DNA from 4 places in the Peribacillus sp. B2I2 genome. Region 2 is predicted to be linked to each of the others. Evidence: riboswitches for the same ligand, from Rfam matches in the RefSeq annotation. Region 2 holds a riboswitch; each other region holds the start of a gene.

Region 1 (7,676 bases), 1.8 Mb from region 2:
AATAGGAGTGATCGCCATCATTGGAGGATACTCCATTCAGCCACAAAAGCAGATACAAGCACCCCAGATCTTTGCAGTTCTCTTCCCAACTAAAGGCCATATCAAATTCCTAGCGACTTATGCATTTTTGCTTTCATTTGAAATCATAACTTTCCAGAACCCGATTCGTAATGAGTTGATACCCTTTTTCATTCGGATGTATCTTATCACTGAAATACTCTGTTTTCTTTTTATTTTCAAAAAGATCATTTGTAGGAATGAATACCATCCTATCATCCTTTTCCGCTATTCCCTTTATTGCTTGGTTATAATCTAGAATGTGTTTTTCAAGTTTTTCATTGTCTTTAATTGGGTTATATAGCCCTACTACCAGTATATCCGCTTTATCGTTTGCCTTTATCAGTGTTGATATAATCTTATCCAGATGGTTGATATACTCCCGTTTACCATCATCGATTTTTCGGTCACTTATTTTCTCCAAGTTCCCGCCGTTACTATTGATCAAGTCATTCGTTCCAATATAAACGATGAAAGTATCGGCTTTATCAAGTTTCGTTTTAATGCGGTAATCGTCAAGCTGCTTCATTACCCCATCCGTTTCCTGACCTTTTATACCGTAATTCCAAAAACTCACTTTTTGTTCCGATTCCGGATTATTCAATTCATCCTCCAGACCGTCTACATATCCTTCCCCGTCCTTATCCCCTTTTCCATAGGTTAACGAATCTCCAAAAGCCATCACCCTTTGTACATCTTTCGCTTCCGAGGCTTGAAATTTATATGCAGCGAAACAAATTATTAGTACAATAATTAATAAACCTGCTATTTTTTTCATTTGCTTCTCCTTTTGTCTATTTACTATGAAGTATTTAATCTTTTAAATACCCAAAAATCTGTAGTCCTAACATATAAAATGAATTGTCAGATAAAGAGCAAAGAGTGTATGATAGTATAAAACTTTCAATGGATTGGGTTTCATTCACCGTCCCTTAATAAAAAAGCGGCGATACCCTTTATTCTGGAGATAGAAAATAGATAGGAGTTTAAATCATGGAAGAGCACATAGAGTTTAGAGAGGCAGAACTATCGGACTTACCCAGGATCGTTGAAATATATAATTCGACAATTGCTTCAAGAATGGTCACGGCTGATACGGAACCTATATCCGTACAATCGAGGGTTAAATGGTTTGAGGAACATGATTCAGAAAGTCGACCGCTATTTATAATTACTATAGAAGGGGAAACTGCTGGATGGATGAGCTTTCAATCGTTCTATGGGAGGCCGGCCTATAATTCCACGGCTGAAATCAGCATTTATATTGATGATTATTTCCGGGGAAAAGGAATCGGACAAATTTCGATTCAAAAGGCAATTGAAGTGAGCCCAAAATTAGGGGTGAAGACTCTATTAGGTTTCATTTTTGCCCACAATGCCCCAAGCCTGAAGCTCTTTTCCAAATTCGGGTTTGAAAAATGGGCACATTTACCTCAAGTTGCCGAGCTGGATGGCATTGAACGGGATTTGATCATTCTTGGTAAACGTGTCGATATTTAAATATATTTATTTAAAAGCTATTGCCTTGTGTAGTAGCTTTTTTCTCTGATTAAAAGAGGACGAAATGGTGAATTTAAAAATACCTATATACTTTCTGGAGGGAAAAATATTCAGATTCTCTTTTATTTGTCAACGCATTTAACAGCGCATCCAATTCTTGACTTGCTTGAACAGTTAGAAGACTTGTAAAACCATAAATTGCTGCCAATTTGATCATTTCCTCTCTCTTTTCTTCTACTTTTTCTATAGTTACCTTCCGGCAAATCATATAAACACCTCCTAATTTTTCAATATTTTTACACTTTCATCATAATGAAACTCGTAGTTAAAATCAACTATTTTACAGAAATTAAATGTGTTATTTCATAGGTTAAATGTGACAAAAAGCCTATTTCAGTCTCTAATTATGTATATTTTGTGACATCCACTATATAAACTTAAATAAAAAAAGCATCCACAAGTGTGATACATTGCGAATGCTTACTTCATATCCCTATCCCAAGAACCCAAAATATAGTCTATCGCTTACTATGTCATCCATTCCGAAGGAGACTCGTTATTAGGTCTATTTATAACAATCTTATATTCATCTTCAAGTACTTTTAACGGGGCATCGTAAAGGTGCCTTTCATCAGAGGTTTTGTATACTCCATTGGCCAATAACTCTTCAATAAGCTTTGCCTTCCTCTGTTCAATCCTCTTAAATAATTCCGCCATGTAAATGGCTCCTTTCCTAGTCATCATAGAGCCTGCTTCTAGTTGAGCTAAACTGTATTAACTGGTTTGATTTTCACCAAATTATATATACCTTTTTTATTATGTCACTAAACGTTATACCGCAAAAATAAAAGCCTCTTCTAATTCAAGAAGAGGCTGACAGTGTCCGTACGGCTCTTCTTATCTTCCAAGCATATGCTTGTTGGATTTAGCACAGTTCCCAAAATGGGTCTGCTGCCGAGGTTTCTTTGGGCCAAGTCCCTCCACCTCTCTGGATAAGAATTCAATATATAATTGATGTAGACATGATTTTATCTCAATAATCATCAAATGTCAATTACCTGGATCTCCCTTTTTTTCCGTGCCATAAAGGATTACCTCTTTCAAATACGGGTTGCATTTTCTTGTCTTTCTGATATGATGTCAGTAATTACATACAATTCACACCACTAGGGGAGTCTTTTTTAAGACTGAGATGGAATTAGTTCCGGACCCTTTGAACCTGAACCGGCTCATACCGGCGGAGGGAAGTGGATGATATCGTCCATTTACAGACTTTATCCATCTACCCCGTTCCGTATTCAGGAGCGGGTTTTTTTTATTGGGTGTAAACAAGGGGATCCATTTTAAAGGAGGATGAACAATGGAGAATACTAAATTAGAAACATTCAGTGATAGACTTCATGGACGGGCAAAAGAGATTTGGAAAAGGAACCATTCACATCCCTTTGTCCAGGCAATTGGAAACGGCACACTTCCTGAAAAGAAATTTGCCTATTACCTGAAGCAGGACTATATCTATCTCATGGATTATTCCAAGCTCTTTGCTTTAGGTGTCATCAAAGCTCATAATATCGAAACCATGGCAAAGTTTGCGAGTATTTTAAATGAAACCCTTCAAGTTGAAATGGATATCCATCGGCATTATGCTGCGGAATTCGGAATCAGCTCCAAGGAATTGGAAGATACAGAACCCACACCAACCACTCTAGCCTATACGGGTTACATGCTAAATGCAGCTCAGCATGGCACTTTGGCAGACCTGATAGCATGTCTCCTGCCATGTGCTTGGGATTATTATGAGATCGGTTTGCTATTGAAAGAACAAAATGGTGATGCATTGGAAAACAATCGCTACTCTGATTGGATAAGGTCATATTCATCTCCTGAATTCGGTGAAGCACACAAGTGGCTGATTGCTTTGTTGGAAGAATTAACAGAAGGCATGCCCGAAAAGGAACTACTTAGATTAGAAAAGCACTTTTTGGTGACTTCCCGATATGAATATTTATTCTGGGATATGGTTCAAAATGAGCAGGATTGGCCACTGTAGGTCGTTGATATGATGATGAATCCAATCAAGAAATTGACATTGACCGCCATGATTACGGCTATAACGACTTTAACCAGTTCATTTATTTTCATCCCTGCCGGATTTGCGAAAGTCTTTCCTATTCAACATCTGGCAAATGTCCTGACAGCCGTATTATTAGGACCTGCTTATGCGGTAACACAAGCTTTTTTAGTTTCCATCATTAGAAACATGTCTGGTACCGGTTCAATTTTCGCCTTTCCTGGCAGCATGATCGGTGCACTTTTGGCTGCCGTCGTATATCGAAAAACACAAAGCTTAAAATTCGCTTGTTTAGGGGAAGTGATCGGGACCGGGATTTTCGGGTCCCTAGCCTGTTATCCACTTGCAATCCTCCTATTGGGAGAAAAAGCTGCTCTTTTTGGTTTTTTACCAGCTTTTATGCTTAGTTCATTCGCAGGTGCGATTTTAGCTTTCATATTACTTAAAATACTTCTAAAAAATAATTATATGAAGGGGTTTTTTTATGAAAACAGCATTAACCATCGCAGGCTCTGATTCAGGGGGCGGTGCTGGAATACAAGCGGATTTAAAAACATTTTCTGCACATGGGGTCTTTGGAATGTCAGCAATCACAGCCGTAACCGCACAAAATACAATGGAAGTGCGTTCAATTCAGGCCATCGATACAGCTATCATTTCTGATCAAATTGCAGCCATCTTTGAAGATATTCGTGTCAATGCAGTAAAAATAGGTATGCTTGGATCTAAAGAAATAGTGGAAACAGTTGCTGCGTCCCTTAAAACATTCTTACCTGACATCGTTATCCTTGATCCTGTCATGATTTCCAAAAGCGGCCACCATTTGCTGGACGAAAAAGCCGTCTCTGCCTTAAAAACGGAATTGCTTCCGCTTGCAACACTTGCAACCCCAAATGTACCAGAAGCGGAAGTTCTTACTGGCTTGTCGATTCGAACGAAACAAGATTTTTACAGGGCATGCATATCCATACAAGAACTGGGCCCTAAAGCCGTTTTACTTAAAGGGGGCCATGCAGCGGGAAATCCAAATGATCTCTTTTATGATGGGACTGACTTCCACTGGATAAAGGGAGAACGCATTCATACAAAAAACACACATGGTACAGGCTGTACCCTGTCATCCGCCATTACATCCAACCTGGCAAATGGACTGACATTGCTGGAGTCGATCGAACAGGCCAAGACCTATATTTCTGAAGCCATTCGTAATAGCTTTTCAATCGGTAAGGGTCATGGACCTGTCCATCATTTTCATTCATTTTCAAAAAAAGAACGGAGTGAATTAATATGAAGGTTTCTGCAGCCGATTTATTCGTGAAGGTAAGAGAAAGAAAACCACTCGTTCACCAAATCACCAACTTTGTTACGGTCAACGACTGTGCAAATGCCACCCTTGCCATCGGTGGTTCGCCTGTTATGACATCGAGCCCAAGAGAAGTGGCGGATATGGTCAAATTAGCCGATGCATTGGTCCTTAATTTCGGTACGATTGATGATAAAGCTTTGGAAGCAATGGAGATTGCCGGTAAGACGGCAAATGCCCTGGATATCCCGGTCATTTTGGACCCGGTGGGAGTAGGTGCCACCGCCTATCGGACAGAGCAAGTCACAGAACTCCTACGTAAGGTTAATTTCCAAATCATTCGCGGAAATGCGAGTGAGATCCATCGATTGATGGGTGGGGATATCGTTACACGGGGGGTGGATTCGGGGGAACTTACTATTAGCAATGCTGAGCTGGCTGCACAAGCGGCAAATAAATTGAATAGTGTCGTCGTAGTCAGCGGAGCGAAGGATGCTGTTAGTGATGGAAAACATACGTCCATAATCGACAACGGGAACCTCCTTTTAACAAATGTTACAGGTACCGGATGCATGGCCACTGCTCTTATCGGTACCTTTTCCGGAGTCACGGACGATTTCTATGCTGCTGCAGTTGCCGGTATCTCTACCATGAGCATTTCAGGGGAACTGGCTGCTGCAAAACTTCAAGAAGATGAAGGAACAGGCACGTTTCGTGTGAGATTAATCGATGCCATATCAAGAATGAATAAGGAAACCTGGATGCATGAGGTGAAAATAAATGAAGAAATCCAAAATTGATTTAAGTTTATACTTAGTTACGGAAGAGTCCATAGCAATAGAAGTTTTGACCAAAATCATTACAGAATCGGTTTCAGGAGGAGTCTCGATCGTACAACTTAGAGAAAAAAACAATTCCTCCCTTTCCTTTTATAAAAAAGCTTCTGCATTAAAACAGTTATTGAACGAGCTGTCCATTCCCCTTATCATTAACGACCGGGTAGATATAGCACTTGCTGTTGCAGCTGACGGAATTCATATTGGGCAAGATGACCTTCCACTGCCTGTCATCAAACAAATGGTTCCTGACGATATGATTATCGGGGTATCAGTCTCCACTCTTGAAGAAGCAATCGAAGCCGAACGAAATGGAGCAGATTATATCGGAGTCGGTTCCGTTTTCCCTACGAAGACCAAACAAGATGCAACGCTAATGGCAATTGAAGATCTGGAGGAAATTTGCCGCAGCGTTTCGATTCCAGCCGTTGCCATCGGGGGTATAACTGCCGATAACATATCCTCTCTTTCTGATAGCGGGCTATCCGGTACGGCAGTCGTTTCAGCCATCATGAATGCTGATAGTCCGAAGACTGCCTCCGAATTCCTCTTAAAAATAATAAAAGAATTTAAATGACGAAATGAGGGGACTGAATTCAGTCCCCTCCCTTTTGTTTATGTCAAAACGGTATTCTTAGTTTCCTTCCCAAAAGCTACAGCAACGGCCCCCACTAGAATAGCAATTGTAAATATGGTGAAAATCGTTGAAATCGGAGTATCGGCAGCAACTAAATACCCTACAAGCAATGGACCCAGGACACCGCCAATCCTGCCGATGCCAGCAGCTAAACCAGCACCTGTGCCACGAACTGCAGTTGGATACTGCTCAGGTGTATACGCATAAAGCGCACCCCATGCCCCTAGGTTGAAGAAAGATAGGAACATTCCAGAAACTATCAGTGGTGCCAACCCCTCTGCCGATCCAAAGAAAAAGGCACTGATGGCCGTTCCGATTAAGTATGTGATCAAAACGAATTTACGTCCCATCTTCTCTATCAGCCATGCAGCTGAAAAATAGCCTGGAAGCTGTGCAAGTGTCATGATCAAAACATATTCAAAACTTTGAATCATACTGAATCCTTTTAGGACCATCACACTTGGCAGCCATAAAAACATCCCATAATAAGAAAAGACCACGGAAAACCACAGAATCCACAGCACAAGGGTTTGGCGGGAGTATTCCTTTTTCCAGACACTTTTCATATTGCTTAATACAGATGGTCTCTGCTTTTTTTCAAGTTCCGTATACTTCGGTGAATCCGGCAGTTTCAAGCGCAGATACAGTGCATATAAAGCGGGAACGGCGCTCAATAACAATGCAACCCGCCAACCATAAGCAGGAATGATGAAATAGGAAATGAGTGCTGCCAATATCCAGCCAACTGCCCAAAAACTTTCAAGAAGAACGACCACCCTTCCCCTTTTACTAGCTTCAACACTTTCAGAGACCAATGTCGAGGCAACAGGAAGTTCTCCTCCGAGTCCCATTCCAATCAAAAATCGCAATATCAAGAACAAGCTGAGTGTACTGACTGCTGCAGACACGCCACTTGCAATTGAAAACAATAATAAAGTAATGATAAAGACATTCTTCCGTCCGACCTTGTCAGCCATTGCACCAAAGAAAACGGCTCCAACAGCCATCCCTATAGAGTTTATGCTCCCAATCCAGCCAACCTGTTCACTGGTTAAGTTCCATTCTTGTTTCAAAGCAACAATAATGAAAGAAAGCATACCGACATCAAGTGCATCGAACATCCATCCAAGACCCGCAACACCAAGTAATCTACGCTGCGATATCGTTTTCGCATTATTTCCCATATATTCCTCCTGATGAACTTTAGACCTTCTAGTTATTTTATCCTTATTCATTTTAACTATTAACTTTCATTTTTGCTATAGTAATTAC
Region 2 (7,676 bases):
GTCCAAGGCACAGGCATGGGTGTTCCATCCATTTCCATCTACGTAAATGAATTGATGAATAGCTATAATGTTCAGAAGCTGATTCGCGTTGGAACTGCAGGAGCCATCCAAAAAGACGTAAAGGTCAGGGATGTAATCCTTGCAATGAGTGCTTCCACCGACTCGCAAATGAACCGCATGACTTTCGGCGGGGTGGACTTTGCTCCAACCGCGGATTTCGAATTACTAAGAAAAGCTTATGATGCGGGCACGGCTAAGGGCTTGCAATTGAAGGTCGGGAATGTATTTACGGCCGATCAGTTTTATAACGATAATAGTGAATTGGAAAAATGGGCAAAATACCAAATCCTAGCAATAGAAATGGAATCAGCGGCCCTATATACGCTTGCTGCTAAATTTGGACGCCAAGCTTTATCAGTATTAACCATTTCCGATCACATTTTAACCGGTGAGGAAACGACGTCGGATGAGCGCCAGTCAACTTTTAACGAAATGGTTGAAGTGGCATTGGAAGCAGCTATCCAAGACTGATAATTGGATGTTAATGACAGGCGGGTGACCAGGAATAAATGATGCTGTATAATGAAGGGTGGGATACAGGCTCATTTATTCCTTGGTATCCGCATTTTTGTAATGTCTCGCCTTAAGGGGTACCCTAGATTTAACGTTTGCAGGGTTAAAAAAATACATATGATCAGTAAGTTGTTATTTTTGATAACTATTATTTTTCGATTGGCATGAAAACTGATAAAATAGAAAGAAACCGTTTATATCGTCATGAAGAATGAAAGTGGTGAGGCTTCAGTGGAAGAAGAAAATCAACAACAGCCAAAAGAGGCAGGGAAATTCATTAAAATAAAGAAGTTTACGTTCATAATGGGGATTTTCCTAGTCATATTTCTAACTGCAGGGATTACTACAATAGCCTTGACCTTTGGAAATGAAAAAGTAGAGTCAATAGCACCGGATAAACATTCGGAATTTGAAAAGCTGTATTCTACATACGATACGATAAAAGATAACTATTATGAAGAGATTGATCAAGACAAGCTGGTTGACGGGGCAATTAATGGAATGATCAAATCATTGGATGACCCCTACTCTGCCTATATGGATAAGAAGGAAGCATCGAGTTTCCATGAGAGCATCTCTTCATCTTTTGAAGGAATCGGTGCTGAGATTCAGGAACAGGATGGAAAAATCATGGTCGTCTCACCGATAAAAGGGTCCCCAGCCGAAAAAGCGGGTGTAAAACCGAATGACATCATTTTAAGTGTCGACGGTAAAAGCGTTGAAGGACTGAGCTCTTCTGAAGCTGTCCTGAAAATCAGGGGCGAAAAGGGAACGAAAGTGAATTTATCCATCTCAAGAGCTGGTGAATCGGAACCGATTGAACTCACCATTAAACGTGACACAATTCCGATTGAAACAGTGTATGCGGAAATGCTTGATGATGGAGTTGCAAAAATCCAAGTGACCAGTTTTTCCGAACATACAGTTCAAGAGCTGAAAACGGCGCTTGAAGAAATGTCGAAGAAGGATATGAAGGGTCTGGTATTGGATTTGCGTGGAAACCCAGGGGGACTGCTTGACCAAGCAATAGAAATGGCAAGCCTGTTCATACCTAATGGGGAAGTGGTCCTTCAAGTTGAGGAACGAAGCGGGAAAAAAGATGTCTATAAATCGAAGAATGATGGCGAGCTGAAGATCCCGGTAGTCGTGTTGATTGATGATGGAAGTGCCAGCGCTTCTGAAATTGTTGCAGCGGCTGTCAGTGAATCAGCAGATATTCCTTTGATTGGTGTCAAATCATTTGGCAAAGGGACCGTTCAGACTGCCCAAGACTTTGAAGATGGATCCAACTTCAAATACACGGCAGCTAAATGGTTGACGCCTGAAGGCAATTGGATTCATAAAAAAGGGATCAAGCCTGATATTAATGTGAAGCTCCCTGATTATGCCAACCTTCCGTACATTTCGCCTGATAAGGAATTGAAAGCATCGGATTCTTCAAGTGAAGTGAAAGCTGCTGAAGAGATGTTGAAGGAAGCAGGACATGATCCAGGGAAGATAGATGGATTCTTTGATGAAGCAACAAAAAATGCGGTAACAGCATTTCAAAGGGAACAAAAAATTAAAGAAACCGGCACTATAAAAGACGATACTACCGTTAAATTGATGCAGGTCATCCGGGAGAAAATCCTTAAAAACGACACTCAAGTTAAAAAAGCGGTAGAAGTATTAAAGAAAGAAATCAAATAAATGATCAAAAGCCTGCCAACGATAATCGTTGGCAGGCTTTTTTGTCGTTTAATGCATACAATTCCAATATTAGGCAGAAAATATGGGTAAATTTCCGATGAGGTGAGGTAATGAAAGAAAAGGTACTGTTCATATATTTTTTGATCTTGATTCTGGCAGGCTGCACCTATGCTCCTTTACCCAAACAAAATGGAAATGCAGGTACGGAAAAAAAACTAACCGAAGAAGAGAACGAGGAAAGCGTGAAAACATTTCTGTTTATTGGTGTTGATACCAGGGGAGAGGAAAAATCTCGATCAGATGCGATTATACTGGCAAAATACTTTCCTGAGCAGGAGAAACTGAAGCTGGCTTCAATCATGCGTGATAGTTATGTAAAAATCCCTGGGTATAAACCAGGATATAACAAAATAAATGCCGCTTATTATTATGGCGGAAGGGAACTGCTCAAGAAAACGATACAGGAAAACTTTGATGTCAAGGTCGATCATGTGGCAGTAATTGACTTTCAGGGATTTGTGAAGATGGTCGACTTGCTTGCCCCTGAAGGAGTAGCGGTGGATGTGGATCAAGAAATTATTGATGATATGAGCATTCAAGCAAGCATTGGCAAAAATGTTTTACATGGTGAGGAAATATTGAAATATGTCCGTTTTAGACATGATGATGAAAGTGATTTTGGAAGGGTTGAACGTCAACAAGAAGTAATGGTTCAATTAAAAACAGCGTTTATAAATCAAATCTCAACCTTCGAAGGGATGGCAGCGCTTCCTAGTATAATAGAACAAGGGCTCTCGTATTTGGATACAGATATTGGGATGAAAACGATAATGGAAATGGGTCCAAAAGCCGTCTTCCATACACCGGAAACCGTTGAAACCTTAAGGATTCCAGTGGAAGGAAGTTTTAGAGATGAAATATATCCCCAGTCTGGAGCCGTTTTGGAAATGGACTACACTAAAAATAAGAAAGCACTTCAGGAGTTCTTTTCAAAATAATAAGAATGTCTAATATCATTTGTTATCGAAAACACGGGATTTAATTAATGAATAGATTCGAATCACTTAGATTATTGCATAATAGACCTCGAAAGAATAATCATAATTGATCTTCATTAAAAAACGAGACGGATACGAAATCCTTCTCGTTTTTTTATCACCAATAAAACTTGGATCATTTAACGAAATCAGGAATGTTTTTGATGAAATCCGGTGTTATGATGCCGTTTTCTGTAATGATGCCTGTAATTAGATGATTCGGTGTAACATCAAAGGCTGGATTGAAAGTCTTCACGTTTTCCGGGGCAATCCTTACACCTTGAATGAAAGTGATTTCCGCTTCATGCCGTTCTTCGATCGGGATGGATGTGCCGGATTGGATAGAGAGGTCGAAGGTGCTTGATGGAGCCGCCACATAAAAAGGGATACCAAAGTGCTTGGCTAATATGGCTAATCCCAATGTCCCGATTTTATTGGCTGTATCTCCATTAGCCGCAATCCTGTCGGCCCCGACTATAATTCCATTTATTCGTTTCTGGTGAATCGTATGGGCGGCCATATTATCAGAAATTAAGGTGACGTCAACCCCCGCTTGCATCAATTCCCAAGCCGTCAAACGCGCCCCTTGCAGGACAGGCCTGGTTTCACAAGCGTACACTTTTAGCGGAAAGTCCCTTTCTTTAGCCAGGTGGAAGGGAGCCAGGGCTGTTCCATAACGGGCTGTGGCAATCCCTCCAGCGTTGCAATGCGTTAGGATGGAATCTCCTTTAGCGAATAAGGATAAACCATGTTCCCCGATTTTCCTGCACATTTCTTCATCTTCAGCAAAGATGGCTTGGGCCTCCGATACAAGTGCTTCCTTGGCAGTTGAAATGCTTTGCGCTGCTTTCAACGTATTCTCCATCCTCCTTAACGCCCAAAAAAGGTTGACTGCAGTTGGCCGTGAAGAAGCGAGTTTTTCAATATGCCTCGTTACATTTTTCTTGAATTCCCCTAATTCAGCGGTTGTTTCCTGTTTGGCACCAAGTGCAACACCAAATGCTGCCGTCAGTCCAATTGCTGGGGCACCACGAACTTTTAATGTCAATATGCTGTCATATACATCATCAACAGAATGAAGTTCAATAAATTCAGTTATGGAAGGAAGTGCTTGTTGATTTAATAATGTAATATGGGTATCATCCCATTGTACCGAATATGGTAAGGGTGCTAGTGTAGTCATGTGCAGGTCTCCTTTTATAGGGTTGAATAAGATGGCAGTGTACGTTGCTTCAACGCTTCAATGACAGCTGGAACATCCAATTCTTCCCGTTTTTTAATTAAAAATGCACCAATTTCCAATGTTGCCGTTTTGGCAGCGATCCTTGTATCTTTATTTTCAATGACGTTTAAATCGGCAACATGGGAAAGGCCAATGGTTCGCCGAATCAGTTCACAGCCGGCAAAACCGAATGCATCTTTTTTGAATTTTGTCAGTAAATAAGGCAGATAACCTTTCACATTGCGGAATGGGCTTTTATTTTGGCCTTCCCATAATTCGGTATAAGTTTCTTCAAAGGCATTCCAAAATTCATGAAGGTGTGAGAAAATCTCTTCCTTTCCAGCGCCATTTCGTGTAATTGCCTGAAAGAGAAGGTTGGCGGTGTATTGACCAAGGTCAAAACCAACGGGCCCATAAAAAGCGAATTCCGGATCAATAACCTTTGTTTCAGTTTCACTTGCAAAAATACTTCCAGTATGTAAATCTCCATGAAGCAAGGCTTCCTGCTCGGTTTCAAAGCTTTGTTTCAGCTTAGCGACCTCAAGTATCACTTCTTGATCATTCCAAATATTTTTGGCGGCTTCAGTCAATTCCAGCTCGAAATCTCCCGGGAGTTCCTCAAAAAATGGATCCGTGAAAATAAAGACCTCAGTGATTTTGCAGAGTTCCGGATTCGTGAAATGTCGGGCCACTTCCTTTTTCGCGGATGGTTCTAAATGATAATCTGATGTATAAAATGCCGTCTTCGCTACATATTCACCAATATGCTGTGAAAGCAATGGATATTGATCGCCATCGATCAAGCCTTTTCTAACGATTTTCAAGTGCGATAAATCTTCCATGACTGTAATGGCAAGCTGTTCATCCGAATAATAGACTTGCGGTACGAATTCGGGGCAATAGCTTCTGAAATGAATCAGTGCATTCGCTTCAATGGCTGCCCTTTTCAATGTCAGTGGCCAGCTTTCACCAAGTACCTTGGCATAAGGGACCGCTTGTTTGATTATTATTCCTTTGTTTGTGACTGTGTCTGTAATATGAAAAACATAATTTAAATTTCCATCGCCGATTTCTTTACAGTTTAAACTTGCATCCGCATTGACCAACCCAAGTTTTTTTGCAAGGGTTATAGCTGTTTCGTTTGTCAATCTCTTAAAATTTGAATGGTTTTGAGTCATTCTTTTTCCCTCCAGATTCAAAATAAGAATAAAAAAGCCTCTTTCATATAGAAAGAGGCAGAAGTTTTGGCTTCGGACCTCTTATCTTCCAGAAAATGAATTCTGGTGGAATTAGCACCGTGCTCTGTGGATTTTATAATCCGGCGGTGAATCCGCCCCATTTCACAATGGTATTACAGTCGGTTGCTGGGCTTCATAGGGCCTTTATCCCTCAGCCTGCTCTTGATAAGAGTATATGTTTTCTGAAATTTTAATCTTCGGGAAAATAATATCAACTTTTTAAATAGTTTGTCAATGGGGAAATTAATAATAATCCGGCCGACTATCTTCGAATACGGGTATTTTGTTCATGGCCAAAGCCCAGACTCGATCACTGGAGAGCCTTATTGATTAGCCGTGCCATCGAGAACCAATCATATGTTGTAGCCGTTAACCGTTCAGGTTCGGATGTCAATAATATTCCTTGATTATTGATCCATGGGGGAATATCATTGGTGAATCCGGAGAAGCAAACGAACTCTTGACAGGCACCTTGGACTTCAATAAAGTTACGGAAGCACGGAACTTCGGCGCCTTGAACGGTATGGGCTTGGGCTCGCTGCCATTCAGGAAAACGGATGTCATAACAAATGAATCCAGCACATATTTTTTCATCAAGAGTAAATTAACCATCTTTTTCACCTGGCTGCAGGAAATGATGTTCATCCATTAACTGAAATAAGTGAAGCTTATCATATTGTTTAATGAGATTTCCATGCTTATTGATGATGATCATGTTGTTATAGATGCCCTTGCTTGCTTTTTTGGCAACGGAACCCCCAATTATGTGAAACTGGTGTTTCTTTGCCTGATCTTTTAAACATTCAATCGTTTTTTCTGCTTCTTCATCAGCAATCTCATTTAACCTGGTCAAGTCGTATCCTGTTGACCAAAGCTCTGGTAAAATAACGATATCGGGTTTTGACATTGCTGCTTTTCCCAACCATTGTTCTGCAACCTGAAAATTGATATCTGGTTGCCCGAAGGCAATATCCATTTGAATGCAGGCAATCTTCCACTTCATCGTTTAAAACCCCACATGTAAAAAATGCTTTACAAGACTATGATAAACATATATCATTTGTGACTAGAATTTCAAGAAATTTCAGAGAAGGTGTATAAATGTTGCAATTCGAAAAATCCAGACAACTTCAAAAACTGCCCAAGCAATTTTTTGCCTCTCTAGTCGCAAAAGTCAATGCGATTACGGCGCAGGGTCATGATGTCATTAATTTAGGCCAGGGAAATCCTGATCAACCGACGCCTGAACATATCGTGAAAAGTTTGCAGGTTGCCGCTGAAAAAACCATTAATCATAAATATTCGCCGTTTCGGGGACATCAATATTTAAAAGATGCTGCTGCCGTCTTTTATGAACGTGAATATGGTGTCAAGCTGGATCCGAATAGTGAAGTGGCGATTCTCTTCGGGGGAAAGGCAGGTCTTGTCGAACTGCCGCAGTGTTTATTGAATCCAGGTGATACGATCCTTGTTCCAGACCCCGGCTATCCGGATTATCTTTCCGGTGTCGTTTTAGCACAGGCAAAGACCGAACTGATGCCCTTGACAGAAGAAAATGATTTTCTTCCGAAATACAATGACATACATAAAGAAGTGCTAGATAAAGCCAAAATGATGTTTTTGAACTATCCGAATAATCCCACAGGTGCTTCTGCAACTGAAAGTTTCTTTGATGAAACCGTCTCCTTTGCAAAAGAGCATTCGATTTGCGTGGTCCACGATTTCGCTTATGGGGCGATAGGATTCGACGGAAAAAAACCGATAAGCTTTCTCCAGGCAGAAGGAGCGAAGGATGTAGGGATAGAAATTTACACACTATCGAAAACATTCAATATGGCAGGGTGGAGAGTCGGTTTTGCAGTGGGGAATAAAAGTGTCATAGAAGCTCTTGAACTATTGCAAGACCATCTTTATGTT
Region 3 (7,676 bases), 2.0 Mb from region 2:
GAAACACGACACAAAATCGATTGGTTAAAAGAAAACTCGAATTTCTTAGGGCTGGGCCTTCCTGGTAAGTGGGAAGTGTACCAAATCCTAAAAAACCATCCACACCTGCAGGCATTTTTTCCAGAGACCGTAAAAGTGACGACACCTGAAGATATTACCGATCATTTGGAACGCCTGTATAAAATCATCATCAAACCTGAATTCGGTGCAGGTGGTACAGGAATCTATCTTCTTTCAAAAACCGAAGACGGGACCTTGGTTTCCATGACGAAAAAGGGCACCAAATATGACCGCCAATTCTCCTCCAAATCTCAGCTTAACAAATGGCTGCAGCATTTATTAAATCGATACCGTTACCTCTGCCAGCCATATTTGGAACTTCGCAACCAAAATAACGAGCCATTCGATTTACGGATCTTACTTCAAAAAAACGAGAAGAATCAATGGATGGAACGGGGACGCGGAATTCGTACGGGACAAAAGGACGGAATTACCTCAAATCTTGCCACAGGCGGGGAAGCCATTTCATTGGATACTTTCAACAAAAGGAACCCGGAAACGTTTTCGAATGCTGTCGAACAAAAGATTCAGCATATCCTTCGCACCCTGCCCGTAAAAACCGAAGCTGTCTTTGAAAGGTTATTCGAGTTGGGGATTGATCTAGGCATCGATAAAAAAGGCCAAATATGGATAATGGATATTAACTCGAAGCCCGGAAGGAAAATCATTCAGGCACTTCAGCCGGAGACCATGAAAGATATTCATCGCGCACCGTTTCAATATAGCCAGTATTTAGCCGAACATCTTCAGAAAGCAGGTGAATAGAAAGTGAGAAAGACTTATCCTGCCGAAATTGCCGCTATCCCTGGCAATGTTCTCTACTATCCTTCAGAGCTTGGAGATTTGGCAGAGATTGAATTAATTTATTTCGGACGACATTCATGTCCTGCCATCGTCAAACAAAACCCGGCCGTCAATCAATCAATCGTCCTATCGGAAAGTCTTGCGGAATCGCTTATATTCGATCATACCGATATTCCCCTTCATTTATTCATATACGGCAAGAGCATCCATATCGGACCGCTTGTCGGAATCTTTTCCTCAGGATTCACCGGCCTTTCAAACAAACCATTAGGGGAGAGAACGGAATTTTTCGCAAAGCTCCTTTCGCTTAGCAGGACCACAGGCTGTATCCCCTTTGTTTTTGGAGAGAATGTAATCAATTGGGATGAGGAGACAATCAAAGGTTATGTGTTTGATAACGATGACTGGCACATTAATGAATTTCCTTTTCCTAATGTCATCTATGACCGTCTCCCAAACCGGTTGACGGAAAACCGCGATGGACCCAAAGAAGTGAAGCAGAAATTTCAAAAAGAATATACCATTCCATGGTATAATCCTGGTTTTTTCAATAAATGGGATGTAAATGAAAGGTTATGCGCAGATGAGCGGGCACTGCCTTATTTGCCGGAAACGTATCCATTTCAATCCATGTCCGTGGTGGAAACCCTTCTTTCCCATTACCGTCAAGTTTATATAAAGCCCATTCACGGCAGCCTCGGTCTAGGGATTCACCAAATTCTTTATGATAAGCATGAGGATGTTTACTATTGCCGCTATACAAATGAAGCAAAAGAAAATAAACTGCAAAAGTTTTCCACTTTGGAAGCCATTGTTAAACATATTTTTCACGACCGGCCGCTTGAGAACCTTATCGTGCAGCAGGGCATCCCATTAATTCGATCTGAAAAACGTCCAGTGGATTTCCGGGTCCATACGAACAAGGACAGTAATGGAAAATGGCAGGTGTCCGCGATTGCAGCAAAAATCGCTGGTGCCGGTAGCGTCACGACCCATATTAAAAGCGGGGGTGTCATCAAAACGGTCGCCGAATTGTTTGGAGATGACGATGAAGCGAAAGAAGTCGAACGAAAGCTATCGGAAGCCGCACTGATTCTAAGTGACAGTATAGAAAAGAACTTGGACGGCATCATTGCAGAAATAGGATTTGATTTTGGATTGGATAAAAAAGGGCAGGTTTGGATGTTTGAAGCCAATTCCAAACCTGGACGTTCCATCTTCTCCCATCCAAAACTCAAGGATTTCGAACTGCTGACCAGAAAGCTCAGCCTTGATTATGCCATTTACCTTACGGAACAGACGATTACGAAATCAATCAGTGTGCCGCGATGAACATTTTTTACGATATCCGCACTGAAAATTGGCACCACACTCATGAGAATGCGGATCTTTTCGCCGGGTCTGCCAAAGAGGAGATCAGCTATAAAAAGGACCATTCGAATCACCCCCTAATTCCTATCACCATATTTCCAGGTAACCGGATGCTTGTCGTCGGAATACTGACTGTTTCCAATCCCAAAAAGGAATCAGGTTTGGGTGGAAACCTGACCCTTTTTCGGGACCTATCCTTATATTTATTGGAACACGGGATTTTGACTTATGCTTTCACAGGAAATGCCCTGCATTCCGAGTCGTTGAGAGGGTATGTTTTTTCCTCCACTTCAAACAAATGGATCGAGTGTAAGATGCCCCTCCCTGACATCGTCTATAACCGTATCCCATCGAGTGGGCTATGAGGCTTCAGAAGAATTCCAGCGTCTCATCAACCACTTTAAAGAATATCGAATAAACCTTTTCAACCCTTGTTTTATAGATAAATATGTAATGTTCGAAGCATTAACGGAAGACGGGGCCCTCACCACTCACCTCCCCCCCACCATGATCCTGCGGAACAGCGATTGCTTGGATGCTTTCCTCGAAACCCACAGACATATTTACCTTAAACCATGCAAAGGAAGCCAAGGGAAGGGCATTTATACCATCATCAAAAATCCTGATGAGACACTTTTGTTCAATAGCCTAAAGCATAGTGAGTCCTTTCCGGATTTCACTTCATTCTGGGAAACAAAAAAAAGGGATTTATTAAAAAGAAGCTACCTTGCTCAAGAGGCGATCATACCGAAAAAAATTTTTGGTCATCGTTACGATTACCGAATTCTCGTCCATTATGAAAAAGGTTTTTATAAAGTGACCGGCAAAGCAGTAAGGATGTCACAAACTCAGGAAATCACCACCCACACTCCCCGAGGGGGTAAGCTTTTTCCTTATCAAGACCTGCAATCAAGAAGCTTGAATCAAAAATTAGCGAATATCGCCCAAAAATGCGGTGAGACTCTTTCGAAAAAAATCGGGTTTCTCGGAGAATTTTCCATTGATGTAGGGGAAGATGAATCGGGTTCGCTCTTCATATACGAAGTGAACTCAAAACCCATGCAGTTCGATGAAGAGGAAATTGAAGCTAACCGGCTTTTGCATTTAAAAAATCTTTTCATTGAATTGACTTTTTCCAACCTGACAATAAAATGACACCTCCAGCTGCCGTTTTACATTATAATGATATGAAAGACAGCATATATGGAGGTTATACATATGATCACCCATTTTCAGTGGGCACCACTGCATAAGAATCTGCCAGGATGGAAAATTTCATTTTATTTCAAAAAGGAGGCAATCAAAGCCTTATACCATAAAGATGGTTCCATCGAATGGACAGCCAACCCACCTTCCGAAACAGATGAAACCCAACTCAAAAGCATGATCCATGACTTAATGGTCTACCATGTATATGAATGAGCCCTTTCCCCTTTTTCATTCATTAACCCCCTGAACGGAATAAAAATCCCTCCTTTGCCTAAACTAAAGAAAAGGCTAGGAGGGATTTATTTTGGATAAAGAAAAAATGACATTTTTGAAGGATACCGAATATGATGGCAAGGATTCCGTTTTCCTCGATATCGATCGAATAATCAATGAAGGAATGGCAGGCGGAAATGTGTATGAAGTCGCTAACCTTCAGAACATCGAGGAAGCACATGATTTTTATGATGAAACAGATCCCAATATCAATAAATAAACACTCGTGGGCTCCCTTTTTGGGGAGCTCCACTATATTCCCCACTATCAAATGTTTTTTTATGTAAAGCACCCCCTCCATAAAAAACAACTTCCCGGATGGAAGTTGTTTGAGTGCAAACTAAATATTACAACATGCTGTCTGCTTGCCTTTTCCAATTCCCGCATTCTATCCCCCGCAGGCATTTGGTATTATGCTAAAAGCAGTAATATCAGAGCTCGTCCTTTCAATATCTATTGTTAATATTCAAATAGTTCCATTCTCCCTATCATTCAAAACATTTTCGTTTAATATCGAAGTTATGATATGCTCTGAATCCCATTCATGTCCAGATATCTCGATAAGGGGATAGCGATTCGGTAAAACGACTTGCTGGATTTCATGGACTGTATGCCCTTGATCATGTAAGCGTAAAATTTCACCTTGGAGGTTTTCCAAATATTCGAGTTTTTTTCGAAACATTTCCTTTCCGTCTGGCACATGCCCAGCATGGCAGCAAAACACTTCCCCAAAGTCATATCGGAGTAATTTTTTTATGGAATCGATGATGATCGGGACAGACTCTTCCCGTAAGATAAGCTTTGTTTTTGGTGTTACGAAAAGGTCTCCTGAAAAGAGCATGCCAGTGCTGTGATTCAAATACACCATATGGTCCTTCGCATGACCAGGGGTAAAAATCGGCTCCCACGTTTGGGTGCGGGAATGAATGGCCTTGCCTAGCGGCTCAGCCTTAAAGGCGTCTCTTTTTCCCCAAAACATTTTACGATATTCAGGATATTCAGCATCCTTCGCACAAGCATCAACCGACATCGGATGAATGAATATCGGAACCTTTTTATGTTCCTTTATCCAGGCAGCGCCTCCCGTATGGTCCTCATGATAGTGCGTAAGGGCAACTGCATCGAAGTCTGCGGACTCATAGAATGGAATAAGTCCTTCCAATAAAATCTGTGCGCCAGTATCTATCAATAGCCCATCCGTTAAAAAAACATAGACACTCATCCCCGACTTGATCCCGCCAGGAGTCCCGTGCACACAAACCACATCATTTACCGTCTTAATCTCTATCATGCATTTCCACCCCATCATTGTACAAAAATAGTTTTTTCTCCCTTTTTCACTTTATTATAATAAATGTATTATCTCTTTACCCTTTTGACAAGGAAATAATGGAATATCTGGATGTAAAAGACGGATTATTGACTCAGAGCCCTTTTGACTGGAATGGTTTTAATGAACCGCACGGAACATTATCGAAAAAAAACTATCACCAAATCACAGAAACGATTGACATTGTGGAATTTTACAAATATTATAGATTATATTATAAAACTTGAAATATTCTAAAATAATAATTTACTTATCAAGAGTGACGGAGGGATCAGGCCCTGTGATGTCCGGCAACCGCCCTTCGGGAACGGTGCCACTTCCTGCAGAATGTTTGCATTCTGAAAGATAAGACGAGATATAATTTCGCTGCCTCTTTCTGAATGATAGAGGCAGTTTTTTATGTTTAAGGGGGAAGGATCATGATTGAAATCCGTTCAGTCCGAAAGGAATACATCACGAAGAAAAACCGAGTTATCGGAGTGGATAACGTATCTTTAACCATTCAAAAAGGCGAAGTGTATGGAATTGTCGGCTACAGCGGAGCTGGAAAAAGCTCATTACTCCGCTGCTTGAATTTGCTTGAACGTCCGACAGCTGGAAATATCATCATTGACGGCATTGATTTAACCTCTTTATCAAGTAAAGAGCTTCGTAAACAACGTCAAAAAATCGGAATGATATTTCAACACTTTTCCTTGGTCAGTTCAAAAACCGTTTATGAAAATGTCGCTTTCGCCTTAAAGGCCGCGCATCAATCGAAGGACGCCATCAGGTTACGTGTATTGGAATTGCTGGAAATCGTAGGTCTCAGTGATAAAAAAGATGTCTATCCGGCACAGCTTAGCGGTGGACAGAAGCAACGGGTCGGCATAGCCCGGGCCTTAGCAAATGACCCCACCGTACTGTTATGTGATGAAGCGACTTCAGCCCTTGATCCAACAACAACAAAAGCGATTTTACAGTTATTAAAAAAGATAAGCAGGGAGCTCGGGATCACCATCGTGTTGATTACACATGAAATGGAAGTGGTCAAAGAACTATGCCACCGAGTCGCCGTCATGCAAGATGGGCGGGTAATTGAAGAAGGTTCCGTTTATGAAATATTTTCACAGCCAAAGCAGGAATTAACGAAGCAATTCATCAGCAGTGTATTGGATTTCGAACTTCCCTCACATTTGATTGAAGAAAGTAAAGGAACGATTATTAAAATTCAATTCGAAGGGCAAACCGCCGGTGAATCGATTCTCTCCGACGCTCTCCAATCCCATTCAGTAAAGGGGAATATCCTGCACGGTAAAATTGAGTATATTCAGGATGTCCCTTTAGGCATCTTGATCATTGAGTTAATCGGTGAGGCCGCTGAAATTCATTCGGCATTGGAATATATAAAAAATCGTTCCAATTCTGTGGAGGTGTTAAAACATGTCATTTCTTGATTCCATCGTCAATATTTTACCTGATCTTAATAAAGCCTTTCTTGAAACAATTTATATGGTCGGCGTTTCCCTTGCGGTAGCCCTTCTGATAGGTTTACCACTTGGAGTATTGCTGTTTACGACAACTAGGAATTTATTCTTTGAAAATAGCGTCGTGAATCGATCACTCGGTTTCGCAGTCAATATTGTCCGTTCAATCCCGTTCATCATTCTCTTGGTCGCCCTCCTTCCTTTAACGGAACTGCTTACTGGATCGACGATAGGGCCAAGAGCGGCTTCTGTTTCCCTGTCCGTATCCGCGATACCTTTTTTTGCAAGGATCGTGGAATCGGCATTACGTGAAATAGACAAAGGAGTGATTGAAGCTGCAATTGCCGTGGGGGCCACTCCATGGATGATCATCAAGGATGTACTTCTTCCGGAGGCAAAACCGGGAATCATTCAGGGGCTGACATTAACGACCATTTCACTGATCGGTTACTCAGCAATGGCAGGGACAATCGGCGGAGGGGGAATTGGTGACCTGGCCATCAGGTACGGCTATTACCGTTATGACAACACGGTCATGATCACGACGATCGTCGTGTTGATCTGCCTTGTACAAATCATTCAAATGGTTGGTGACAAAGCCTCATACTTAGTTAACAAACGATAGAATCAGTCATTTTTTCAATGATTCAATACATATATTTCAGGAGGAATTTCAAATGAAGAAGATAGCTTCGTTATTATCAGTCTGTGCACTTGCCCTTGGCTTGGCAGCTTGCGGAAGCGATGATGCATCCCCAAAAACTGAAGACAAAAAAGAATTGAAGATCGGGGCGACTACCGGGCCATACGCCGATATGGTTAAAGAAGCAATCCAGCCAGGTCTGGAAGATCTCGGTTACAAAATAGAGATCGTAGAGTTCACCGACTATATCCAGCCGAATAAGTCGCTTGGCAACAACTCGATCGACGCCAACCTATTCCAGCATAAAGTGTACATGGATAACTTCGCTAAAGAAAATGATCTAACGCTTTCCGACCTTATCATAGTTCCAACAGCACCAATGGGCATATACTCGAACAAATATAAATCGTTGAAAGAAATTAAAGACGGTACATCCCTTGCATTGCCCAATGATCCGGTTAACCTTGCACGTGCACTTAAAGTGCTGGTTGATGAAAAATTGATCGAGGTTGACCCAGAT
Region 4 (7,676 bases), 110 kb from region 2:
AGGAACGGAAACAGATCTCTTGCCATTATCGGAAATGGTTTCACCGGGTTCATCCGTATTGAGCGTACGGGGAAATGTACTTGAAAACGGAATGCCTCGTTTTTTCCGCCGGTTAGCTGAAGGGGTTTTTGATGAAGAAGATTTGATTTTCCGTACGAATGAGCTTAATGACTTCTTGGAACTAGCGTCCGGACAATATGACTTCGACCGTGACAGAGTGGTAGCATTAGGTTATTCTAATGGTGCAAATATAGCGGCAAGTTTGATGTTCCATTTCGAAGGGGCACTACAAGGAGCGATTCTTCATCATCCAATGGTGCCTAGACGCGGGATTGCTATGCCGTCACTCTCAGAAATACCTGTATTTATTGCTGCAGGTAAAAACGATCCGATTTGCCCGGCAGAAGAAACGGATGAACTTAATCAACTTTTATTGCAAGCTGGTGCTTCGGTGGAAGTTCACTGGGAAAATTACGGTCATCAGTTAACACGTTCAGAGGTCGAGGCAGCAGGTTCATGGTTTCATAAGAACTTTATATAAGAATGAAAGAGGGAATGAAGATGATTTCAGTAAATCCTGAAAGTCTGACTGAACGGGAAAATTATAAGTTTTTGACTGGAAGCATTATACCGAGACCCATAGCTCTGGTTACGACACAATCCGAAACCGGTACCATCAATATAGCGCCGTTCAGCTTTTTTAACATAGTCAGTTCCAATCCTCCGATGATTTCCATTTCTGTTCAACGGAAAGAAGGAGTTTCAAAGGACACTGCCCGAAATGCAATTCAATCAGGGGAATTCGTTGTTCATATCACTGATGAAAACAATGTTGCTGATGCAAATCGAACGGCCAAGGAACTCCCATCGGATGAAAGTGAATTGGGCCTGACCAATTTCACGACGGCTGTTAGTGATAAGGTATCCGTACCAGGATTGCAAGAAGCGAAGGTACGCTTTGAATGTAGATTAGAGCATGCGATTCCATTGGGAGGTTCCCTAGATAAACCTGGTTGTGATTTATTGATAGGGAAAATAGTCTGCTATCATATAGAGCAAGATATTTACCATAATGGCCGAATTGACCAGAATGGGCTTAAACCTGTAGCAAGATTAGCGGGTCATACTTATACAAAACTAGGGGAATTATTTGAAATGGAACGACCTTAAGTGATAAGAAAGAAAAAAAGGCGTCATCTTTTAAGATGTCGTCATTTTTTTATATCAAAATTATTCCCGGTTAGCATTATCTGCAATTCTAATACGGTGAGCGACTGTACCAAAACAAGCAATCATGCCGGAGGTGACAAAATCGTCTGAATGTAAAGGGAATTCTTTATATTCCAAAACAAAACTTGACAATTTTTTCATAGATTGATAAAGTTATAAAAAATTAATTTCTTATCCAGAGAGGTGGAGGGACTGGCCCTATGAAACCTCAGCAACAGGTCCGCTAAGACACTGTGCTAATTCCAGGGGGTGAAACCTTGATAGATAAGACCGTACGTTTCGTTTTTATTTGTCAGTAGCGCACTCTTTTTAGAGTGCGTTTTCGTTTTTTCTGGATGCAGGATAAAGGAGAGTATGAATGGAGAACAAAAGGAAACAAGAATTTCAAAGGGAAATGAAAACACGGCATTTAATCATGCTATCGCTTGGCGGGGTGATTGGAACAGGTTTGTTCTTAAGTTCGGGTTATACGATTCAGCAGGCTGGCCCGTTTGGCACCATCCTTTCGTATCTGATTGGAGCATTAGTGGTTTATCTAGTCATGCTATGTCTAGGTGAACTGGCAGTACATATGCCCGAGACAGGTGCGTTTCATAGCTACGCAGCCAAATACATCGGACCAGGGACAGGGTTTACAGTAGCCTGGTTATATTGGCTAACCTGGACTGTTGCACTAGGTTCGGAATTCACGGCTGCAGGATTGTTGATGCAGCGATGGTTTCCATCAATCAATGTCTGGATATGGAGTGCTCTATTTGCCATATTGGTTTTGGCATTAAATGCTTGGACCGTTAAGTTTTTCGCTGAATCCGAATTTTGGTTTGCGTCTATAAAGGTAATTGCGATTGTGATATTTATTATTTTGGGAGCAGCGACAATGGTAGGTTTTATTCCAATGACTAACTCACAATCAGCACCGCTATTTTCCAATTTTACAAGTGCAGGTTTATTTCCGAATGGTGCTTTTGCCATTATAATGACGATGCTTGCGGTGAATTTCGCATTTTCTGGAACTGAATTAATCGGAATTGCAGCTGGAGAAACTGTGAATCCAGAAAAAACGATACCAAAGGCAATCCGCATGACATTATGGAGATTGATCATCTTTTTTGTAGGAACCATCGTTGTATTATCCGCATTATTGCCTGTTTCGGATGCAAGTGTATTAGAGAGCCCCTTTGTTGCAGTACTTGAACGAATTGGAGTGCCATATGCAGCGGATATCATGAACTTTGTTATTTTAACTGCCATTTTGTCTGCTGCAAACTCAGGTCTATATGCCTCTTCCAGAATGCTTTGGTCCCTTGCAGATAAGAAAACGATATCACCTATATTTGCAAAATTAACAAAAAGAGGTGTTCCGATAAATGCAGTCATTTTCAGTATGTTGGGTGGTGGTTTAGCCTTGTTTTCGAGTATTATTGCACCGGATACGGTGTATATCGTCCTTGTATCCATTTCGGGTCTAGCGGTGGTTGTAGTTTGGATGAGTATTAGCGCTTCACAGTTCCTATTCCGAAGACGTTTTATAAAAGAAGGAAATTCAGTAAATGATTTGGCTTATCGTACACCATTATATCCGTTCGTACCAATCGTTTCTTTCATGCTCTGTCTTGCTTCTTGTATAGGAATTGCCTTTGACCCTACACAACGGATAGCACTTTATTGTGGTATTCCATTTATTTTGTTTTGCTATGGAACTTATTATATTACACAATCTTCAAAGAAAAGAGGAGTAAAATCATGAAGAATAAAATAAACCCAATTGACGCTATTTTACGAGATCATTCAGTCATGATTCTGGACGGAGCTCTAGCTACAGAGCTTGAGCGGTATGGATGTGATTTGGACGATCCCCTGTGGTCTGCACGAGTATTACTTGAAAATCCAGAAGTGATTTATAAGGTTCACTCTGCTTATTTTCGTGCTGGAGCGGACTGTGCGATAACTGCAAGCTACCAAGCCACCGTTGAAGGTTTCTCCCTGCGTGGGATACAAGAAAAAGAGGCCATGGAGTTAATTCGGAAAACGGTGTTACTCGCAAGGAAAGCAAGGGATGATTATTGGAAGGATGAAACGCAAACAAATAGACCCAAGCCATTGGTTGCTGCATCAGTTGGACCTTATGGGGCCTACCTTGCAGATGGTTCAGAATATGTAGGAAACTATGGTGTTTCAGATGAAACCTTAGTAGAATTTCATCGCCCAAGAATATCAGCTTTGATTGAAGCAGGTGCTGATCTCTTAGCATTTGAAACGATTCCATCCCTTCAAGAAGCAAAAGTATTGGATTCATTATTGAAAGATTATCCAGAAGTGTATGCTTGGCTATCCTTTTCCTTGAAAAATGAGAAAGCGATAAGTGACGGTACATTGCTGGAGGAGTGTACGAGGTTGTTTGAGGAAAATGAGCAAATTGCAGCGATTGGCATTAACTGTGCACCAGTATCAGTTGTCACGGAAGCTATCAATGTGTTGAGTGCAAACACGAAAAAACCAATTATTGTTTATCCGAATTCTGGTGAAACTTATAATCCGGATACCAAAACATGGCATGGTCAAGAATCTTGTAACAAGTTCGACCTGAAATCCGAAGAATGGCACCATGCAGGGGCACGTTTGATTGGAGGTTGCTGCAGAACGGCACCTCATCATATTGAAGAGATTTCAAGAAAGTGGCGACCATCCGAGGTGGTATCCTCATAGCCTTTTTTCTGGATTTCAAACTGTTTTTATAAGCTATGTAAGAAGTGGGGAAACCCTCCCTCTCGTCTTGTCAAAAATAAAAAGAACAGGAATCGTCTTAATCAGGCGGTTCCTGTTCTTTTTGTCTCTTTATTCAGATTTGAGTTATTGAAAGGAAAGGGAGAATTGCTTATTGTTTCAAGGGGCTTCTGAAATAAGTGATTCGTTTCATGTATGCCCTTGACCGAATTGCGCCTACTTAACGGTGGTTGCAGATCTTGCCGCTTGATTGCTTGGATCATGATGTACAATTAGACGAATATTGAACGAGAAAGGAGGGATTTGGAAATATTAGGTGCTATCTCTCGGGATTTAGAGAGTAATGTATCCGATTTTGCGCAGGTTCAGATTCACCTTTACTTTTTTAGCCAAACTGCTTAAGGCAACAATGTAAAACAGCCTTCATTAAAGCAAGAAGCAATGAGATGTGAGTCAACCTAGAATGAAAGTTCCTTATTGACAAAATGATTCACGATCAGTAAAAAGGGAAATTAAATCATATTTTTTTTACGCTTGGGAAAACTAAACAAACAAGAATAGAAAGGAGAGAATGAATATGAGTCGTGGTAAAAATTTTAATCACAAAGAAAAAGGACATCCAGGGAATTTACCTAATAATAGAATAAGCGAAGAGAAAGAACACAGTCGACAATATGAACAGATAGAGGATATTGTCACACATGAAGCTTTTAAAAATCGGGAAAAAGAAGACGAGATGCCTTAATTTATTGGGAAGCAGTATATAGTTTAGTCATTTTTTAAATATGCTCATAAGATAGTACTAGCAAGGTATTGCAATTTTATTGTTTGCTTAAGCAATTTCCCATTCTTTTAAGGCTTATAAAATTTCGCTTTCCGAAAAACAGCACATGAATAATAACGTATGTTCCACTTCATGATGATGGTTCCACCATTCAGCTTCGTATTTTCTTTTAAAGATTTCATTAATTTCCATATATGAGATTGGGAAAAAACCATGAGCTTTGCTATGGTTTTTTCTGTCATTGCAAATAATAAAGAGGGAAAGTAGGAGTGATTAAATGTAAATAAGCGAAAAAATCGAGGGAAAACGGAAGAATTACAAAAAATTCTGTTAAATTTTTTTTGTAAGAAGAGTGGAAAACAGGATAAAAATAATGGAGGATCTATGATAAGACGACTTTCTTCTATTAAATGATAAAAAACCTCCAACTTACTTTCTTGGGACATTGGTTTATTACAGAGCCCAGACCAGTTAGTAGTATAATCTATTTGTACACATATTATCTTGTCATAAAAAAATAGCGATCATTTTAGTCATGGAAGTGCGAACTTCAATAACGAGGACAACTTATCCTAACAAAAGTTAAGGGAGTTCATGTTCTTAAAGAATCTATCAAGCCTACCATATCTTAATTTTCCAAGTAAGTTAAATTCCAACTATCAGGAGATAGTGCAATAAGTCCACTTTATAACTATAAGACCCTGCTTTATGTCAAACGGTTCTGTCCCTCATAAATGTTTCAGGAAAATAGCAATTTGATTTCGTATTTTTGTTGCTAAATGAAAGGTTATATCAGATTCCACTTACCAGAACTTAGCCCAATGGCTCTTTTGTTTTATTAAGTTTATCTCGATTTACTTCCACTTCTCGCTTAGCTCTAATAAAAGCAATAAATTGAATCGTTTCTTCTTCAGAAAGAGAAATTCCATCGACAGAAAGCTTCATATTTGATAAATCGGTTAATTCCAAGACCTGAAGTGATTCTGTGGAAACCTCTTTAGGCAGAGAAGCTGGATAATCTACTCTACCTAGAAGATAATCGGTGGATGTATCATATAAGCCGGCTAATAAATTAATCGTTTCTAATGAAGGGCGGCGGTGGCCCGATTCGTAACCTGCATAGGTACTCTTGGCGATTCCGAGCCTGTCAGCCGTATATTGCAAAGACCACCTTTTGCACTTCCTTAATGTAGTTAATCTATTTAATATCATTTTTATTACTCTCCTTTTATATAAATCCATTATACCATCATATGACAATAAAGTGTACGCGTAATGAATAACTTTAGCTTGATTTCACACTTGAACAGAACTATAATTACATGTGATGTACGCGTAACATGAACATTTACAATGAATACATCCTTTCTGAGATGCTTAGAATGATTGGGATACAGGGAGGCTTTATAGGGGGTAGTAAATTGGAGAAATTGAATTCAAAAATTAAGAAGTTGATGTTAATTACTACCGGTGGTACAATTGCATCGTTAGAAGGGGAAAATGGACTGGTTCCAGGGATGAAAGCTGACGAAATTTTAGGTCACCTTCCGGGATTAGATGTATGTCAGATTGATAGTAAGCCTTTGATGAATATCGATAGTACAAATATGCAGCCGGAAGATTGGACAGAAATGGCACAATCCATCCATGAGCACTACCATGATTACGATGGCTTTGTGATCACCCATGGGACAGATACGATGGCTTACACTTCAGCTGCGCTCTCATATATGTTACAAGATTTAGGGAAACCAGTTATTATTACAGGTTCTCAAATCCCAATTGCCTTTAAAAAGACGGATGCCAAAAGAAATATCTCTGATGCGATTCGGTTTGCTTGTGAAGATATTGGAGGCGTATATGTAGTTTTTGATGGTAGAGTCATCCAGGGTACAAGGGCCATTAAATTGAGAACGAAAAGCTATGATTCGTTTGAAAGTATTAATTATCCTTATATTGCTTCCATATCAAAAGATAAAATTGAGTATCTTAAGCCAGTTCAATCAACAAAGAATAAGGAAGCCAAGTTAGATGCTTCCATTTGTACTGATGTTGCTTTGGTTAAGCTATATCCGGGGATTAAGCCCGAATTCTTTGATTTTCTGAAAAATCAATACCGGGGAATTGTAATTGAAAGTTATGGGAGCGGAGGTATTCCGTTTCAAGGAAGAAATATTTTAGAGAAGTTGAATGAGTTGGTCGAGTGTGGAATATCCATTGTCATTACTACCCAATGTTTAGAGGAAGGGGAGGATATGGATATATACGAAGTGGGACGAAAAGTAAATAAGAATGTCATCATTCGTTCCAGAAATATGAATACAGAAGCCATCGTTCCTAAGTTGATGTGGATATTAGCAAAGACACAGGATCCCAAAAAGGTGAAGGAATTGATGGAAACACCGATTGCAGAGGACATTACATTCTAGAACAAACAAAGGGGCAAGAGGAAATGTTGATAGATGAGAGAACATACCGAATTGAAAAAGACTTTCTTGGGGAAAAGGAAATTCCAGCAGATGTTTATTATGGAATACAAACTTTACGCGCTGTAGAAAATTTTCCGATTACCGGTTATAAAGTCAATGAAGAAATGATCCGTGCACTTGCTATGATAAAAAAAGCAGCCGCTTTAGCAAATATGGATACCAAACGCTTGTATGAAGGTATTGGAAACGCTATCGTTAAAGCTTCAGATGAAGTGATCGATGGAAAGTGGCATGAATATTTCATCGTTGACCCAATTCAAGGCGGCGCGGGCACTTCGATGAATATGAACATTAATGAAATCGTTGCCAACCGAGCGTTAGAACTTATGGGACACAATAAAGGTGAGTATGTTCATGTTAGTCCAAACAGCCACGTTAACATGTCACAATCGACGAATGACGTATTTCCAACTGCCATTCATTTATCAACACTACGACTATTAGAGCAG

Evidence for each region. A riboswitch is a leader RNA that binds a small molecule or an ion and turns the genes downstream of it on or off. The one in region 2 is predicted to bind S-adenosylmethionine.
Region 1: linked by a shared signal. The riboswitch ahead of ABIE66_RS07070 (Fur-regulated basic protein FbpA) and the one ahead of mtnK (S-methyl-5-thioribose kinase) in region 2 are both predicted to bind S-adenosylmethionine.
Region 3: linked by a shared signal. The riboswitch ahead of ABIE66_RS05815 (methionine ABC transporter ATP-binding protein) and the one ahead of mtnK (S-methyl-5-thioribose kinase) in region 2 are both predicted to bind S-adenosylmethionine.
Region 4: linked by a shared signal. The riboswitch ahead of mmuP (S-methylmethionine permease) and the one ahead of mtnK (S-methyl-5-thioribose kinase) in region 2 are both predicted to bind S-adenosylmethionine.

The regions. Positions count from the first base shown of each region.
Region 1 is NZ_JBGCCB010000001.1:1,384,187-1,391,862, reverse strand. Features, by position in the region: gene ABIE66_RS07085 (DUF459 domain-containing protein) at 134-835, opposite strand; gene ABIE66_RS07080 (GNAT family N-acetyltransferase) at 1,051-1,557, shown strand; gene ABIE66_RS07075 (aspartyl-phosphate phosphatase Spo0E family protein) at 1,631-1,825, opposite strand; gene ABIE66_RS07070 (Fur-regulated basic protein FbpA) at 2,086-2,274, opposite strand; SAM riboswitch class I at 2,452-2,556, opposite strand; TPP riboswitch at 2,716-2,820, shown strand; gene tenA (thiaminase II) at 2,918-3,607, shown strand; gene thiW (energy coupling factor transporter S component ThiW) at 3,623-4,144, shown strand; gene thiD (bifunctional hydroxymethylpyrimidine kinase/phosphomethylpyrimidine kinase) at 4,113-4,919, shown strand; gene thiM (hydroxyethylthiazole kinase) at 4,916-5,731, shown strand; gene thiE (thiamine phosphate synthase) at 5,712-6,344, shown strand; gene ABIE66_RS07040 (MFS transporter) at 6,383-7,588, opposite strand.
Region 2 is NZ_JBGCCB010000001.1:3,185,522-3,193,197, reverse strand. Features, by position in the region: gene deoD (purine-nucleoside phosphorylase) at 1-531, shown strand, start outside; gene ABIE66_RS15710 (lmo1851 family serine protease) at 778-2,262, shown strand; gene ABIE66_RS15705 (LCP family protein) at 2,373-3,260, shown strand; gene mtnA (S-methyl-5-thioribose-1-phosphate isomerase) at 3,436-4,482, opposite strand; gene mtnK (S-methyl-5-thioribose kinase) at 4,497-5,699, opposite strand; SAM riboswitch class I at 5,778-5,931, opposite strand; gene ABIE66_RS15690 (hypothetical protein) at 6,163-6,411, shown strand; gene ABIE66_RS15685 (nitrilase-related carbon-nitrogen hydrolase) at 6,364-6,762, opposite strand; gene ABIE66_RS15680 (pyridoxal phosphate-dependent aminotransferase) at 6,861-7,676, shown strand, end outside.
Region 3 is NZ_JBGCCB010000001.1:1,152,418-1,160,093, reverse strand. Features, by position in the region: gene ABIE66_RS05850 (YheC/YheD family endospore coat-associated protein) at 1-825, shown strand, start outside; gene ABIE66_RS05845 (YheC/YheD family endospore coat-associated protein) at 829-2,196, shown strand; gene ABIE66_RS05840 (hypothetical protein) at 2,193-2,600, shown strand; gene ABIE66_RS05835 (YheC/YheD family protein) at 2,509-3,390, shown strand; gene ABIE66_RS05830 (YheE family protein) at 3,454-3,657, shown strand; gene ABIE66_RS05825 (hypothetical protein) at 3,749-3,937, shown strand; gene ABIE66_RS05820 (MBL fold metallo-hydrolase) at 4,184-5,008, opposite strand; SAM riboswitch class I at 5,295-5,399, shown strand; gene ABIE66_RS05815 (methionine ABC transporter ATP-binding protein) at 5,467-6,483, shown strand; gene ABIE66_RS05810 (methionine ABC transporter permease) at 6,470-7,138, shown strand; gene ABIE66_RS05805 (MetQ/NlpA family ABC transporter substrate-binding protein) at 7,191-7,676, shown strand, end outside.
Region 4 is NZ_JBGCCB010000001.1:3,072,595-3,080,270, reverse strand. Features, by position in the region: gene ABIE66_RS15135 (alpha/beta hydrolase) at 1-541, shown strand, start outside; gene ABIE66_RS15130 (flavin reductase family protein) at 562-1,170, shown strand; gene ABIE66_RS15125 (hypothetical protein) at 1,231-1,371, opposite strand; SAM riboswitch class I at 1,399-1,501, shown strand; gene mmuP (S-methylmethionine permease) at 1,589-2,977, shown strand; gene mmuM (homocysteine S-methyltransferase) at 2,974-3,936, shown strand; gene ABIE66_RS15110 (hypothetical protein) at 4,532-4,699, shown strand; gene ABIE66_RS15105 (helix-turn-helix domain-containing protein) at 5,552-5,950, opposite strand; gene ABIE66_RS15100 (asparaginase) at 6,181-7,167, shown strand; gene aspA (aspartate ammonia-lyase) at 7,191-7,676, shown strand, end outside.